Regions from separate parts of the Roseateles sp. genome, predicted to be linked through region 2. Evidence: predicted binding sites of a transcription regulator. Region 2 holds the regulator's gene; the other holds the start of a gene.

Region 1 (7,187 bases), 2.5 Mb from region 2:
GCAGGGCCAGGCGCTGGAAGATGCAGGCGTCAAAGTCTTGAGCGGCACACAGGCGGACCAAGGCCTCACGCTCACTGGCCTCGTTGACCGGCCCCTGGATGCCATAGACCGCCGCCTGCACGCGCAGGCGACGCAGCAGATTCAATTCGTCGGCATGGAGCGCACCCAGGTAGAGCAGGCTCAGCTGGCAATGGGCGCCCAGCACCCAGACCAGGGCCAGCACGCGGGTGCGCTCACCGGCCCCCATGCGCCAGAACGGGATGCGGGTGAGCAGCAGAACACGCGGCTTCATCGGCAGGGCTCCGGCTGCAATGGCCGTTTGCAAGCAAGCAGGGCCTCGCATTGCTGCACCACCGCAGCCACGCTGTCCTGCTGCCGGTAGTCGCGATGCTCATGGGCAAAGGCCTGGGCCGCCGTACGGTAGCGGGCCGTGTCGAGCATCTGGCGCAGGAGGCGCGGCAGATGCTCGGTCTGATCCACCAACAGCGTTTCTGAAGCCCCCAGCGACTGAAGCCGCCGCGCCGCCATCCATTGCTCGGTCTGCATGGGCAGAAGCAGCAGGGGCTTGCCAGCCAGCAGCATGGCGGCCGTGGTGCCTGCGCCGCCATGGCTGAGTGCCAGATCGCAGCTGCGACTGAGCGCATCCATGGCCAAGGGCTCAGCGCTGAGCTGCATGCGCCCGCCGCTGAATTGCGCCAAGGTCTTGCGCGAAGCGCCAGGCACATGCGCCAGCACCGAGGCCGGCAATTCTTGCAAAGCCCGAAGCACCTGTTCCAAAGGCGCGTAGCCCGGTTTCAGATAGGCAAAGATGCGCGGGCCGGGGCCATCGGGCCAGCGCGGCTCTTGCCCCTGTCCGAGCTGGAAGATCGGCCCCAAGTAATGCGGCGCGGGCGCCGGCGCCGCGGAACGCTGTGGGTAGTGGTCCAGTTCTGCAAAGCTGCACAAGGCCTGCGCATCGCAGTGCAACAGGTCGGCAAAGACCGTGAGCGCCGGTGCTTGCAAGGCGGCCAGCACCTGGTTGGCCGTGGCCAAGGCATGGGCTTCGGAGTCACGCAGCCGAGCGGTCGGCGCCGGCTGCTGCCACCAGGCAAAGGGCGGCAGGGGCTCGCTTGGTGGCGGCATGCAAAAACCGTCGCCGAAATGCAGGCGCGGCAGGCCCAGCCCCCGGGTGGCGAGCAGGGCGGTTGGCGCGTGATCGAGCACCAGCAGATCGGGTTGGATCAGGGCCAGAAGATGGCACCAGGCCCGACAGATGCCGGTCAGGGCGCGCGGATTGAGAAAGCCGAAGGGCATCAGCAACTCGGGGTAGCTGATCGGACTGGGCAGCTGGGTCAGGCGGCCCAACCACAGTGGCGCTTGCAGGGCCGGCACATCATGCGGGCTCAGCAGGGCCTCAGCGCCGAGCAGATCACGGAGCACAAAGACCGGCCGGTGACCCCGTTCGCGCAGGGCCAGGGCCACGGGCAACAGGCGTGACAGATGACCGTAATCACCTCCGAGCTCCCAGGCAAAAACAATCGTGGCCATCAGGCGGTGGCACCCGGCAGCGGAGCCGCGGGCACAGGTTCAAAGTTCAGCAAGAGAAGCGGCGCCCGCAGGCGCCGCCAAAGAATCACCCGATCCGTGAGTGCCGCGCAGGCTGCACTCGCATCAGGTCGCGCTGACCGATCAGGCTTGGCTCGCGCCCTTGCGACGGCGCGTCGTGGCGGCCAGTCCGGCCAGGCTCAAGCCCAGCAGTGCCAGGGTATCCGGCTCCGGGACGGATGCGGTCGGGCTGATGTTGAAGTTGCTTGGATTGCCCCAACCAAACGGGTCACCGGAGCGCGCCGTGGCCGAACCAGCTCCGCCGTTGTTGCACCCTTCGAATGCCGGCGCGAGGCCACCCTTGGCCGCAAGCGTCGGGCAATCGCCATAGCCGCCACCGTCACTCTGCAGATCACCGGAAACCGTGGCAACGATGTCGTAGTCCAGGGTGAAGCTTTCGCCCACGCCGATCATGCCCATGCTGACATTGAACACGGCGTCGCTGGCGTACTCGCTGCCACAGCTCATGTAGCTGGCCAGGCTGCCCAGGTCATCGCTGGTGCAGGTGCTGGAGCCGTCGGCAGCCTGGGTGCGCGTGGTGCGATCACGGGCCACGGCCACGCCGTCCTTGCTCACCTGCAGCAGCAGATCCGCAAAGCCCAGGCCGGTACCACCAATGCCCAGCTCGCCGCTGTCCACATGGAAGGCGAAGTTGAAGAGCTGGGCCACGCCGGTGGTGTTGGTGAAGGTGCGGCTGTAGCGGGTGCTGGTCGAGGCCGAGAAGCTGCCGCTGCCGGTCACACGGGCACCGAAATAGCTGGTCGCGCCGGCATCGCCGTAGGTATGGAAGAACAAGGAGCCCTCAGCCGTGCTCGGGCTGTGATAGAAATCGGCGCCGGTGGCGGTGATGCTGGGCGGTTCGATGGCCATGCCGTCCACGCTGCTGCCGCTGCTGGGAAGGGCGTAATCGGCGGTCAGGCGGATCTGGCCGTCCGTCATATTGCCGACCACCACCGGAGCCGCCATGGCGAGGCCGGACAACAAGGCCAGCACGCCGGCGCTGACATGCTTGAGTTGGAAGCTGCTGTGTTTCATCGGGAGATCTCCGTTGTTTTAAGACTGTGACTTAGTGCACAAATCCAAACATGCAAGAACCACGCCATGCGCAGCAAGTTCAGCAGGCACGGGCCCCTTTCAATCGGCTAGCCCGTGAACGCCAAGTTTTCCGACATTGATGTTTACCCTTGCGAGCGAAGCCAGCGGCCTGCAGGTTTTCAGCTCAACGCGCGGTGCCGCGCCAGCGGCGGGTTCTTGGCGAAGTAACGGGCGATGCCAGTGGCCAGGGCCTCGACCAGTTTGGCCTGGTAGTCGGCATCGCGCAGCTTGGCCTCTTCCTCGGGGTTGGAGATGAAGGCCGTCTCCACCAGGATAGACGGCACATCGGGCGCCTTGAGCACCGCAAAGCCGGCCTGTTCGACCCGACGCTTGTGCAAGGTACCGACGCGGCCGATCTGGCCCAGCACCTCGCTGCCGAGCTTGAGGCTGTCCTTGATCTGGGCCGTGGTGCTCATGTCCAGCATGGCCTTGAGCACGCTGGCATCTTTGACCGCAGCATTGACCCCACCGACCAGATCGGCGGCGTTTTCGCGGCTGGCCATCCATTTGGCGGCCTGGCTGCTGGCCGCCCCGTCGCTGAGTGCAAACACCGAGGCGCCGCGCGCCTTGGGCGTGAAGAAGGCATCGGCATGGATGGATACGAACAGGTCGGCTTGCACTCGGCGCGCCTTCTGCACCCGCTGCTGCAAGGGCACGAAGTAGTCGCCCTCGCGGGTCAGCAGCACCCGCATATTGGGGTTGCGGTTCAGCCGATCGCGCAGCTGCTGGGCAATCGCCAGCACCACATCTTTCTCGCGCAATCCGCTGGGGCCGATGGCTCCGGGGTCTTCGCCACCATGGCCCGGGTCCAGGGCGATCACGATCAAGCGATCGAGTTTGGCCTGAGAGGGCTCGGACGGCGCTGCCGCTGGCAGCGTCGGCGTCGGTGCGGGTGTGTTCTGCTGCTGCGGCGACGACGCTGCGCTGGCGCCAGGTTTGGCCGAGGTCTGGGCATTCAGATCGGGCTTGTCGAGCTTGGCGATCAGGTCGCCGAGCGCATCTTGCACCGACTGCGCCGCCTCTCGCTCGGCCTGGACCTTGTCCTTGATCAGGGCCAGCAAGGGGTCGACCGCCACCTTGGGGTAGAGGTCGAAGACGAGGCGGTGCTGGTAGGCCGCCACCGGCGCCAAGGTGAAGATCTGCGGCGCCACCGGCTGCTTGAGGTCCAGCACGATGCGTACCACGCGCGGCGTGTTCTGACCGACGCGCACACCGGCGATGAAGGGGTCATCGGCCTTGACTTTGCCCAGCAGGCCGCGCAGATTGGGGCTCAGCTCCAGGCCGTCGACATCGATGACCAAGCGATCGGGGGCCTCCACCAGAAAATGGGTCGCGGCCAGGGACCGGTCGGACTCCAGCGTCACCCGGGTGTAGGCCTCGGCCGGCCAGACCCGCACGGCGACGATATTGCTGCCGGCGTGGGCGGCCGCAGCCGCACCCGCGGGCAGGGCGCGCAAGATCAGGGCCAGGCTGCCCATGGCGCGCAGCGCCTGGCGCCGTTCAGCGAAGCCGCGCTTCACGAAGCCTGCTCCAGCTGCTGCAGCAAGACCTGACCCCGGGCCGTGCCGGCACGCAGCTCGACCTGGCGGCTGTCGTCGTCCTGAGCCTCAATCCAGACTTGCAGATCGGCCGGCGGCAGCATGCCCTCGGCCTTCTCCGGCCATTCGCTGAGCTTGAGCCCGGGCGCGCTGAAGATGTCGCGAAAGCCGGCGTCCTCCCACTCGCGCGGGTCGCTGAAGCGGTAGAAATCGAAATGGCTGACGAGGCCGGCCGAACCCCAGTCGGCCAGGTCATAGGACTCCAGAACCGCGTAGCTGGGGCTCTTGATGCGCCCGGCGACGCCCAGGGCGCGCAGCAGATGGCGCACCAAGCTGGTCTTGCCGGCACCAAGGCTGCCATGCAGCTCCAGGCTGGCGTCAAGCAGGGCCGGGCAGAGCGCCAGGCGCTCCGCGAAGGCCTGGGTGGCGGCCTCATCGGGCCAGCGCAAAGAGCGAGTTTCTAGAATGCGCAAATGACGCAGGCTCCACAACAATCGAACAAGGACGACAAGTCAGCGGACTTTGACGCAGCGGCCGTGATGGCCGATCTGCAGCGCTGGGCTCATGAGCTGGGATTCTCACAGATCGGCGTGGCTGATATCGACCTGCACAGTGCAGAAGCGGGCTTGTTGGCCTGGTTGCAAGCCGGCTTTCACGGCTCCATGCACTATATGCAAAGCCATGGCCTCAAACGGGCCCGGCCTGCCGAGCTGGTGCCGGGCACGCTGCGCGTGCTGAGCCTGCGTATGGATTACCTGCCGCAGGACAGTGCGCCCGATTGGCAAACCGTGGAATGGCAGCGTTTGAACGATCCGCAGCGCGCCCAGGTCTCGCTGTATGCCCGTGGACGCGACTATCACAAGGTGCTGCGCGCTCGCCTGCAACAACTGGCCACGCGACTGAGCGACGCCGTCGGGCCTTTTGGTTACCGCGTCTTCACCGACTCCGCGCCGGTGCTCGAGGTGGAGCTGGCGGCGCGCTCCGGCATCGGCTGGCGTGGCAAACACACCCTGACCCTGCACCGGGACGTGGGCTCGATGTTCTTTCTCGGCGAGATCTACATCGACCTGCCTTTGCCGCTCAGCGAACCGGTCACGGCCCATTGCGGCCAGTGCACGGCTTGCCTGGACGCTTGCCCGACCGGCGCCATCGTCGCGCCCTACCGCGTCGATGCGCGGCGCTGCATTTCCTACCTGACCATCGAGCATGAGGGCGCCATCCCACTCGAACTGCGGTCCCTGATCGGCAACCGCCTCTATGGCTGTGACGATTGCCAACTGATCTGCCCCTGGAACAAGTTCGCCCAGAAGTCCCGCCTGGCCGATTTCGACGCCCGGCCGGCCATGGCGAGCGGCGATCTGCTCGCGTTCTGGAGCTGGGACGAAACCCAGTTCCTGCGCCAGACCGAAGGATCGGCCATGCGCCGCATCGGCCATGCACGCTGGCAACGCAATCTGGCCGTGGTCTCGGGCAATGCCTTGCGCCAACGGGATTGGCCGGAGCTGCGCGCCGTGCTGCAGACCCTGCGGCCGGCGGCCAGCGAGCTGCTGGCGGAGCACCTCAGCTGGGCGCTGGCGCAAGCGCCTGCCCGGCCTACAACCAGCGCAACACCACCAGCCACAGCGGCAGACTGAGCATGCCCAGCAGGGTGGACAGGGTCACCAGGCCGGCCACAAAGGGCCCGTTGCCGCCCATGCGCACGGCCAGCACATAGGCGCTGGAGGCGGTGGGCAGGGCGGTGAACAACAGCAGCGTGGCGCGCTGAGGCGCCGGCAGCTGCAAGGCCAGGGCCAGGCCGAGCCCGACCAAAGGGAGAGCCAGATGGCGAATGCCCAGCAGGGCAGCGGCCAGGCCCGGCGCCTCGCGCAGGGCGCCGAAACGCAGACCCGCGCCGACCGCCATCAGACCCAGGGGCAGGGCGGCCAGGCCAATCCGGTGCAGGGTCAGAGCGGCGGGCTCGGGCAGCTTCAAGCCCAGCAAATTGCCCGTCAGGCCGGCCAAGGTGGCCAGGATCAAGGGATTGCGTGCGAGTTCGCGCAGGTAGCCGTGTCCGCCATGTCGGGCCAAGGGCCAGACGGCGGCGATATTGCAGATCGGCACACACAGCGCGATCAGCAGCGCCACCCAGGCCACGCCTTGTGCGCCGTGCAGGCGCTCGGCCAGGGCCAGGGCGATGAAGGAATTGAAGCGAAAGGCGGTCTGCGCCCCCGACGCATGGAAACGGGCATCGACGCCGGGCAGGGCGCGCAGGCTGTAGGCCAGCAGCACGCCGATCACACAACTGAGCACGCCGCCGAGGGCCAGGTCGGCAGTGGCGCCCGGCTGCAAAGGTGTGCGCAGGATGGAATTGAACAGCAGCACCGGGAACAGCAGGTAGTAGACCAGGCGCTCGGCGGCCTCCCAGACCGGGCGGTCCAGGCCGCTGTAGCGGCACAGCAGGAAGCCGCAAAGGATGAGCAGAAAATCGGGCAGCAGCAGCAAGACATCGGGCATGGCCCGCAGTGTGCCAGGGGGCAGGAAGCCTTGCTGCGCGCGGCCGAACGGCCGGGCGCATTCGGTGCTACCCCTCAGCGAAGACGCGCCCAAGGCGCTTCAGGCTGTTGATGCGGGTATCGTTGCACCTATGTTCAGACTTCAGCGATGCCCCATGCCTGCAGCCAACGCCACACGCTCGACCCTTTCCGCCACCGCGCCCTCACGTCGCCAGTGGCTGCTCCAAGCGAGCGCAGTGGCCGTCACCGTTTGCATGTCCGCCCCGGTGCTGGCTTTCAAATACGAAGACCAGGAATTCGAGGACAAGATCCAGCTGGCCGGCAGCGCCTTGCTGCTGAACGGCGTGGGCAAGCGGGCGGTGTCCATCTTGCGCGGCTATGTGGCCGGGCTGTATTTGAGCCGCAAGTCCGCCTCGCCGGACGCTGTCTACGCCGCCAGTGGCCCGAAGCGGGTGCAGATCCGCATGCTGCTCGAGGT
Region 2 (7,187 bases):
TGACGAACCAGTTGATCCAGCAACTGCGCAGCGGCAAGGCCTGAGGGCCACCCCTCACGCGCAGCGACGCCGCGAGCCCGGCAGGGCGGGCCGCGTACTAGAATGGCCTGCAAGATTTGTGCCGCCACCCGTCGGCGTCCACGCCCTTGCCTGACCGAACCCCTGTGCCCATGAAGCTGTCCTCGCGTTCCACCGCCCTGCCCGGCCTGCTGGCGACCCTGGTCCTGGGCCTGGCCGCTGGCGCAGCCCAGGCCGAGAAGGCCGACCGCGGCAAGCCACTCAATATTTCCTCCAAGAACGGCGGCAGCGTCGAGATCGCCAAGCAGCGCACCGAGTTCAACGGTGATGTGGTGCTGAGCAAGGGCAGCCTGGTGCTGCGCGCCGAGAAGCTCGATGTGCGCGAGACCGGCGACGGCTACCACCAGGTCTATGCCAATGGCCAGACCGGCAAGCAGGTCAGCTTCCGCCAGGCACGCGACATTCCGGGCGAGGCCATCGAAGGCCTGGCCGACCAGCTCGAGTACGACACCCGCAGCGACACCGTGCGCTTCATCGGCAACGCCGTGGTGCGGCGCCTGCAAGGCACGACCGTGGCCGACGAGGTGACCGGCGCGGTCATCCTGTTCGACAACCGCAGCGAGGTGTTCACCTTGGAAGGCGGCCAAAGCTCGCCCCACCCGAGCGGCCGTGTGCGCGTGGTGATGATGCCGCGCGGCGCCGCCTCGGAGCCCGCCGCCACGCCGGCTTCGGGCATCCAGCTCAAGCCGAGCACCAGCCTCAGCCCGCGCAAGACGCCATGAGCGCCGGCCACCACAACGCGCCGGTGTCGGCGCTGGAATCCGGCGTGCGCAGCCGCCTCGAGGCGGAGGGCTTGGCCAAGAGCTATGGCGTGCGTCGCGTGGTCAAGAACGTGCACCTGGGCGTCAACAGCGGCGAGGTGGTCGGCCTGCTCGGGCCCAATGGCGCGGGCAAGACCACCAGCTTCTACATGATCGTCGGCCTGGTGCGCGCCGATGCCGGCGAGATTCGCATCGACGGCCAGTCGGTCGAGCACCTGCCCATCCACCAGCGCGCCCGCTTGGGCCTGAGCTATCTGCCGCAGGAAGCCTCGATCTTCCGCAAACTGACGGTGGAACAGAACATCCGTGCCGTGCTGGAACTGCAGCGCGACGAGCAGGGCCGCGCGCTGAAAGAGCCGCGCATCAAGGAACTGCTGGAAGCCCTGCTGCACGACCTCAGCATCGAAAAGCTGCGCGACAGCCCGGCGCCGGCGCTCTCGGGCGGCGAACGCCGCCGCGTCGAGATTGCCCGCGCCCTGGCCACCCAGCCGCGCTTCATCCTGCTGGACGAACCCTTTGCCGGCGTGGACCCGATCGCGGTGCTGGAGATCCAGCGCATCATCGGTTTCCTGAAGGCGCGCCAGATCGGCGTGCTGATCACCGACCACAATGTGCGCGAGACCCTGGGCATCTGCGACCGCGCCTACATCATCAGCGAGGGTTCGGTGCTGGCCGAGGGCACGCCGGACGAGATCGTCGCCAACGCCGATGTGCGCAAGGTTTATCTCGGCGAACATTTCCGCATGTGATGTGATGGCGAGCCTCCTGACAGCGCCGGGCCTGCGGCCATGAAGCAATCGCTCCAGGTTCGCCTGAGTCAGCATCTGGCGCTGACGCCGCAGCTGCAGCAGTCGATCCGTCTGCTGCAACTGTCCACCCTGGAACTGAACCAGGAAGTCGAGCAGATGCTGGCGCAGAACCCGCTGCTCGAAACCGAAGACGACTTCGCCGTCGCAGCGCCCGAACTGCCCGAGTTGCGCCAGGCCAGTGCCGCCGAAGACAGCGGCGCCGAGCGCGAACTGGGCGGCGGCGCCGAGGCCGAGGCCACGCCCGAGCTCAAGGCCGAGGACTTCGGCAACAGCGAGCGCGAGGACTGGGAGAACGGCACCGAGGGTGACGATTTCGACGGCATCCGCGAGCTGCCCAGCAACAGCGGCAGCGGCTCCGGCAGCAACGACGAAGACGGCGAGCGCAGCGAGCAGGAATCGGCCGAGATTTCCCTGCAAGAACATCTGCAGCAGCAGATGGCCGGCATGAGCTTGAGCGAATCCGACCAGCTGGCCCTGCGCCTGCTGATCGATTCCCTGAACGAGGACGGCCTGCTGGAAGACAGCCTGGAGTCGATTGCCGAGGCCTTGATCCCCGACGCGGGCGAGGACAGCGCGGCCGAACGCGAGGACCTGCTCGACCACCTGCGCATCGCCCTGAAGTGGCTGCACCATATGGACCCGGCCGGCGTCGGCGCCCGCGATCTGCCCGAGTGCCTGGTGCTGCAGCTGCGCCAGCTGCCGCGCAGCGCGCCGCAGGTGATCGCCATCATGATCTGCAAAAAGCACTTGGACCTGCTGGCCAAGCGCGACAGCCGCCGCCTGATGCTGCTGACCGGCGCCGACGAGCCCTTGCTGCGCGAGGCGCAGGCCCTGATCGTGGCGCTCGAGCCCAAGCCGGGCCGGCGCTTTGCCCACGGCCAGGCGCCGGCGGTGATTCCCGATGTGATCGTGCGCAAGGTCGGGCGCGAGCTGCGCGTCATCATCAACCCCGAGGTCGCGCCCAAGCTGCGCATCAACGAGCTCTACGCCAATGCCCTGCGCCAGACGCGCGGCGGCATCAGCAACAGCGCCCTGGGCGGCGCGCTGCAGGAGGCGCGCTGGTTCATCAAGAACATCCAGCAACGCTTCGACACCATCCTGCGTGTCTCCACTGCCATCGTCGAGCGCCAGAAAGGTTTCTTCAGCCACGGCGCCGTCGCCATGAAGCCGCTGGTGCTGCGCGAGATCGCCGACGAGCTGGGCCTGCATGAGTCGACCATCTCGCGGGTGACCACGGCCAAGTACATGGCCACGCCTTTCGGCACCTTCGAGCTCAAGTACTTCTTCGGCTCGGGCCTGTCCACCGAGGCCGGCGGCGAGGCCTCCAGCACCGCCGTGCGCGAGCTGATCAAGCAGTTCATCGCCGCCGAGAACCCGGCCAAGCCCCTGTCCGACAGCGCCCTGGCCAATATGTTGGAAGAACAAGGCATCCAGGTCGCGCGCCGTACCGTCGCCAAGTACCGCGAAGGCATGCATATTGGGACGACGACGATGCGGCGCGTGGTTTGAAGGGTGAGTGGTGAACGAGTGAACAGGTGAATGGGTGAACAACACACCACGACTCACCATTCACCTGTTCACTCGTTCACCCGTTCACCGCAGCTCACCAAACGTGAACACGCACACCGATTTCAGGTGATTCCCATTTCGAGGCATGCCATCATGCCGCCGACTTGGATCGTTACTTGAAAGGTCTGCCGTGAACACCATCCACCGCACCTCAGCTGACGCTCGCCTGCCCGCCCTGCTGATGCTCGCTGCCGGCCTGGCCTGGGCCGCACCCTCGCAGGCGCAGACTGAGGCTCAAGCCACGAGCAGCACCGCCTCCAGTTACAGCCGCGTGATCGCCTTCGGCGACAGCCTGTCAGACAACGGCAACTTCTACCGCGCCACGGGTGGCGCCGTGCCCCAGCCCGGCAACTATTTCCAGGGCCGCTTTTCCAACGGCCCGGTGGCCGTCGAGCACCTCGCCCAAGGCCTGGGCGTGAGCCTGCAAGACTACGCCTGGGGCGGCGCCCAGACCGGCTGGCTCAACGGCGCGGCGGTGGCTGCAGGCGCCCCGGCCGCCTTGCAAAACACCGGCATGCTCTCGCAGGTCGGCACCTTCCAGGCCGGGCTGGCCGGCATGGCCGCCGACAGCCAGGCGTTGTACCTGCTCTGGGGCGGCGCCAATGACTTCCAGTACCAGGGCTTCTCGCAGGCCACCGGACAAGCGGCCATCCAGAACCTCAGCAGCGCGGTCCAGACCCTCTACGGCCTGGGTGCGCGCAACTTCCTGATGCCGGGCCTGCCCGACCTGGGGCAGACGCCAGGCGGCCTCTCCTCCGGCCTGTCGGGTCAGCTGCATCTGCTGTCCCTGGGCTTCAACCTCGGCCTGAATCAAGCCATCGGCCAGCTGCGGGCCTTGCCCGGCATCGACATCCGCTATTTCGACGTCCTGGGCGCGCAGCAGGTCCTGGTCGACAACGCCGCCCAATACGGCCTGAGCAACGTCACCGAGGCCTGCTTCACCGGCTATGTCGGCCAGCCCAATGGCAGCACCTGCAGCAACCCCGACGGGTATATGTTCTGGGACCGCATCCATCCGACCGCGGTCACCCACAGCGTGCTCGGCCAGGGCATGCTGGCCGCCGTGCCGGAGCCGCAAACCCTGCTGCTGATGAGCTTGGGCCTGATGGCTGTGCTGGGCCTGAACCGCCGTCGCCGCGCCTGAGTACGGCCGAGGCGGCCAATCCTGGGACAATCGGGCCCATGGCCGCCAAAGAATCCCCCAAAGACCTGCACCACCTCTTCGTCTCCTGCCCCTCGGGCGTGGAGCGCCTGCTTGACGAAGAGGTGCGGGCCATCCTGCCCAAGACCCATATCGAGGTGCTGCGCGGCGGCATCGCGCTGAAGAGCGATCTCGAAGGCGTGATGAAGCTCAACCTCGAATGCCGGCTGGCGCAGCGCGTGCTGATCGAACTGATCTCGGGCGGCTACCGCCACGAGGACGACATCTACGCCCTGGCTCGCCGCATCGACTGGTGCGACTGGATCACACCGGCCGAGACCATCCGCGTCGACACCGTGGCCCAGCGCTCGCCGCTGCGCAGCCTCAACTTCGCCACCTTGCGCGTGAAAGACGCCATCTGCGATGTGCTGCGCGATGCCACCGGCGAGCGGCCCAGCGTCGACACCCGCTTCCCCGACCTGCCGGTGATGCTGCACCTCAGCGAAACCGACGCCACGCTCTACATCGACACCTCGGGCGAGCCCCTGTTCAAGCGCGGCTGGCGCGAGGACAAAGGCGACGCCCCGCTGAAGGAAACCCTGGCCGCCGCCATGCTGGCCGCGGCCGGCTGGAAGGGCACGCCCGAAACCGGCGGCGCCCTGCACGACCCCTGCTGCGGCTCGGGCACCATCGCCGTCGAAGCCGCGCAAATCGCATGTGGCATGGCCGCCGGCATGCAGCGCCGCTTTGCCTTCGAGCGCCAGCTGCCCTTCGTGCCCCTGCGTGGCCGCTGGCAGGCCATCAAGCAGGCCGCCAAGGACCGCGAGCATGCGCCCGCCGTGCCGATCTTCTGCAGCGATGTGGCCTTCCGCATGGTCGATTTCGCGCGCCGCAATGCCGAGCGCGCAGGCGTGGCCCAGTACATCCAGTTCAACGGCGGTGACGCGCTCGAACGCCCCGCGCCCGAGCTGCCCGAGGGCATGCCCGGCACCATCTTGATGAACCCGCCCTACGGCGAGCGCATCGAAGTGCGCGGCAAGGCCGGCAATGTGCAGATGAGCCGCGATGCTGGCGGCTCCGAAGCGCGCGATGCCGGCGACGACTTCTTCCCCCGCCTGGCCGCCCACTGGAAGCGCGCCTACACCCAGAACGCAGCCGGCTGGACCGCCTGGCTGCTCTGCCCGGACATGAAGCTGCCCAGCAAGATGCGCCTGAAGGAATCGCGCAAGTTCCCGATGTGGAATGGCCCGATCGAATGCCGGCTGTTCCGCTTCGACCTGATCAAGGGCTCGGCGCGCAAGGACAAGGGCAGCGGGGACGAGGCCAGCGCCGAGGCCTGAACGCCCGCCGGCTCAGGCTTCCGACAGTGCCAGCCAGCCGAGCACCGCCAGCGGCGCTGTATCGGCGCGCAGGATGCGCGGGCCCAGTTGCACGGCCACGAAACCCTGGGCACGGGCCGCGTCTTCTTCAGCGGGGCTGAGGCCACCCTCCGGGCCGCTGAGCACCAGGGTGTGAGTGGCCTGGGCCTGGGCGGCGGCCAGGGCCTGCAAGGGCTGGGCGGCCATCGGGCTGAGCAGCCAACGGCGCTGCCCGGCCGGCTGCGGGCCCAGGCCGGACAGCCATGAGGCCAGGGACTGCACTGCGCCGATCTCGGGGATGCGGCTGCGGCCGCATTGCTCGGCGGCGGCGATGGCCACACCGCGCCAATGCGCTTGCTTTTTCTCGGCCCGCTCGCCGCTCAGGCGCAGCACCGAGCGCTCGCTCATCAAGGGCTGGACACCACTGGCACCCAGCTCGGTGGCTTTCTCGACCACGCCGTCCATGCGGTCGTTGGCCGGCATGGCCAGGGCCAGGGTGATGTGCTGGCGCAATTCGCGCTGCACCAGCTGACGGGCCTGCAGATGCACACGCACCTCGCTGCGGCCCATGGCCAGCACTTCCGCCTGCCACTCAAACCCACTGCCATCGAACAAAGTCAGCGGATTCCCCGGCTGCAAGCGCAGCACCTGGACATGGCGGGCGGCACTGGGCGGCAGGCTCAGCTCGGACACTTCAGCGGCGAGCGGCTGATCGACATAAAAACGCGGCGGCATGGCGGTCCACGGCGCAAGCAGCGCGCCGTGCCTTTCAAATCAAGAAGTCGTCAGTGTGCCAGCGATCACGAGCCAGCCAAGTCGGCTGCCGTGCCGGCAAGAAGCCCAACTCAGAGCGGCAGGCCGAGATCGCGGCGCACCTCGGTCGCAGCGCCATCCCCCTGAGCCTGGCGAACCTCGTCGACAAAGCGCAGAGCAAGCTGCTGCATGGCCGCGAGATCGCCACAGCGCTCGACATCCAGCACCCAGCGGTAGCCCTTGATCAAGCCCAGACGCTGGCGAGCCGCGCTGGTGAGGAAGGCATAAAGCGCCTGCTGGTCCAAACTGGGCAAGGCGGGTGGCGCCACTGTTCGCACGGGCGCAGCGACCGACAGGCCCGCAGGAGCGATCAATCCTTGCTGAATCAGCAAGGCCAGATCTTCGGCCGTGGCGCCCTGAACCAACTCCAACCACTGCCCTGCGTTCTTGCTGCCGTCGATGAGCAAGAGCAGATTGCGCACGCTGCGCGACAAAGGCTGGGCGCGAGCTTTGATCTCTGCGCGGCCTTGCTCGGTTTTGACATAGGCCTGTTCAAGCATCACGAGTCCCCCCAGACAAACCTGACTCTAGGGGACTTGCACGCCACTCGGGCAGAAACCACAGCGACAACAAGCTCAGTTCTTGTCGCGTAGTTCACGCCGAAGGATCTTACCGACCGGGGTCTTGGGCAGCTCGTTGCGGAATTCGATGATCTTGG

The links. Region 2 encodes sigma-54, which starts transcription at its own class of promoters, with help from an activator protein. Its sites were predicted from a motif close to TGGCANGNAANCTGCTTT; they were not measured.
Region 1: the regulator sigma-54 is predicted to act here: its motif matches at 2,669-2,686, upstream of ACQY39_RS15780 (PEP-CTERM sorting domain-containing protein).

The regions. Positions count from the first base shown of each region.
Region 1 covers NZ_OZ253537.1:3,660,753-3,667,939, reverse strand. The annotation lists gene ACQY39_RS15790 (glycosyltransferase family 4 protein) at 1-292, opposite strand, end outside; gene ACQY39_RS15785 (glycosyltransferase) at 289-1,527, opposite strand; gene ACQY39_RS15780 (PEP-CTERM sorting domain-containing protein) at 1,669-2,619, opposite strand; gene ACQY39_RS15775 (N-acetylmuramoyl-L-alanine amidase) at 2,799-4,157, opposite strand; gene tsaE (tRNA (adenosine(37)-N6)-threonylcarbamoyltransferase complex ATPase subunit type 1 TsaE) at 4,196-4,666, opposite strand; gene queG (tRNA epoxyqueuosine(34) reductase QueG) at 4,757-5,851, shown strand; gene ACQY39_RS15760 (AEC family transporter) at 5,811-6,710, opposite strand; gene ACQY39_RS15755 (chalcone isomerase family protein) at 6,865-7,187, shown strand, end outside.
Region 2 covers NZ_OZ253537.1:1,113,577-1,120,763, reverse strand. The annotation lists gene ACQY39_RS04970 (thiol:disulfide interchange protein DsbA/DsbL) at 1-44, shown strand, start outside; gene lptA (lipopolysaccharide transport periplasmic protein LptA) at 171-800, shown strand; gene lptB (LPS export ABC transporter ATP-binding protein) at 797-1,588, shown strand; gene ACQY39_RS04955 (RNA polymerase factor sigma-54) at 1,628-3,157, shown strand; gene ACQY39_RS04950 (SGNH/GDSL hydrolase family protein) at 3,348-4,361, shown strand; gene ACQY39_RS04945 (THUMP domain-containing class I SAM-dependent RNA methyltransferase) at 4,400-5,698, shown strand; gene ACQY39_RS04940 (16S rRNA (uracil(1498)-N(3))-methyltransferase) at 5,711-6,451, opposite strand; gene ACQY39_RS04935 (hypothetical protein) at 6,562-7,029, opposite strand; gene ACQY39_RS04930 (long-chain-fatty-acid--CoA ligase) at 7,105-7,187, opposite strand, start outside.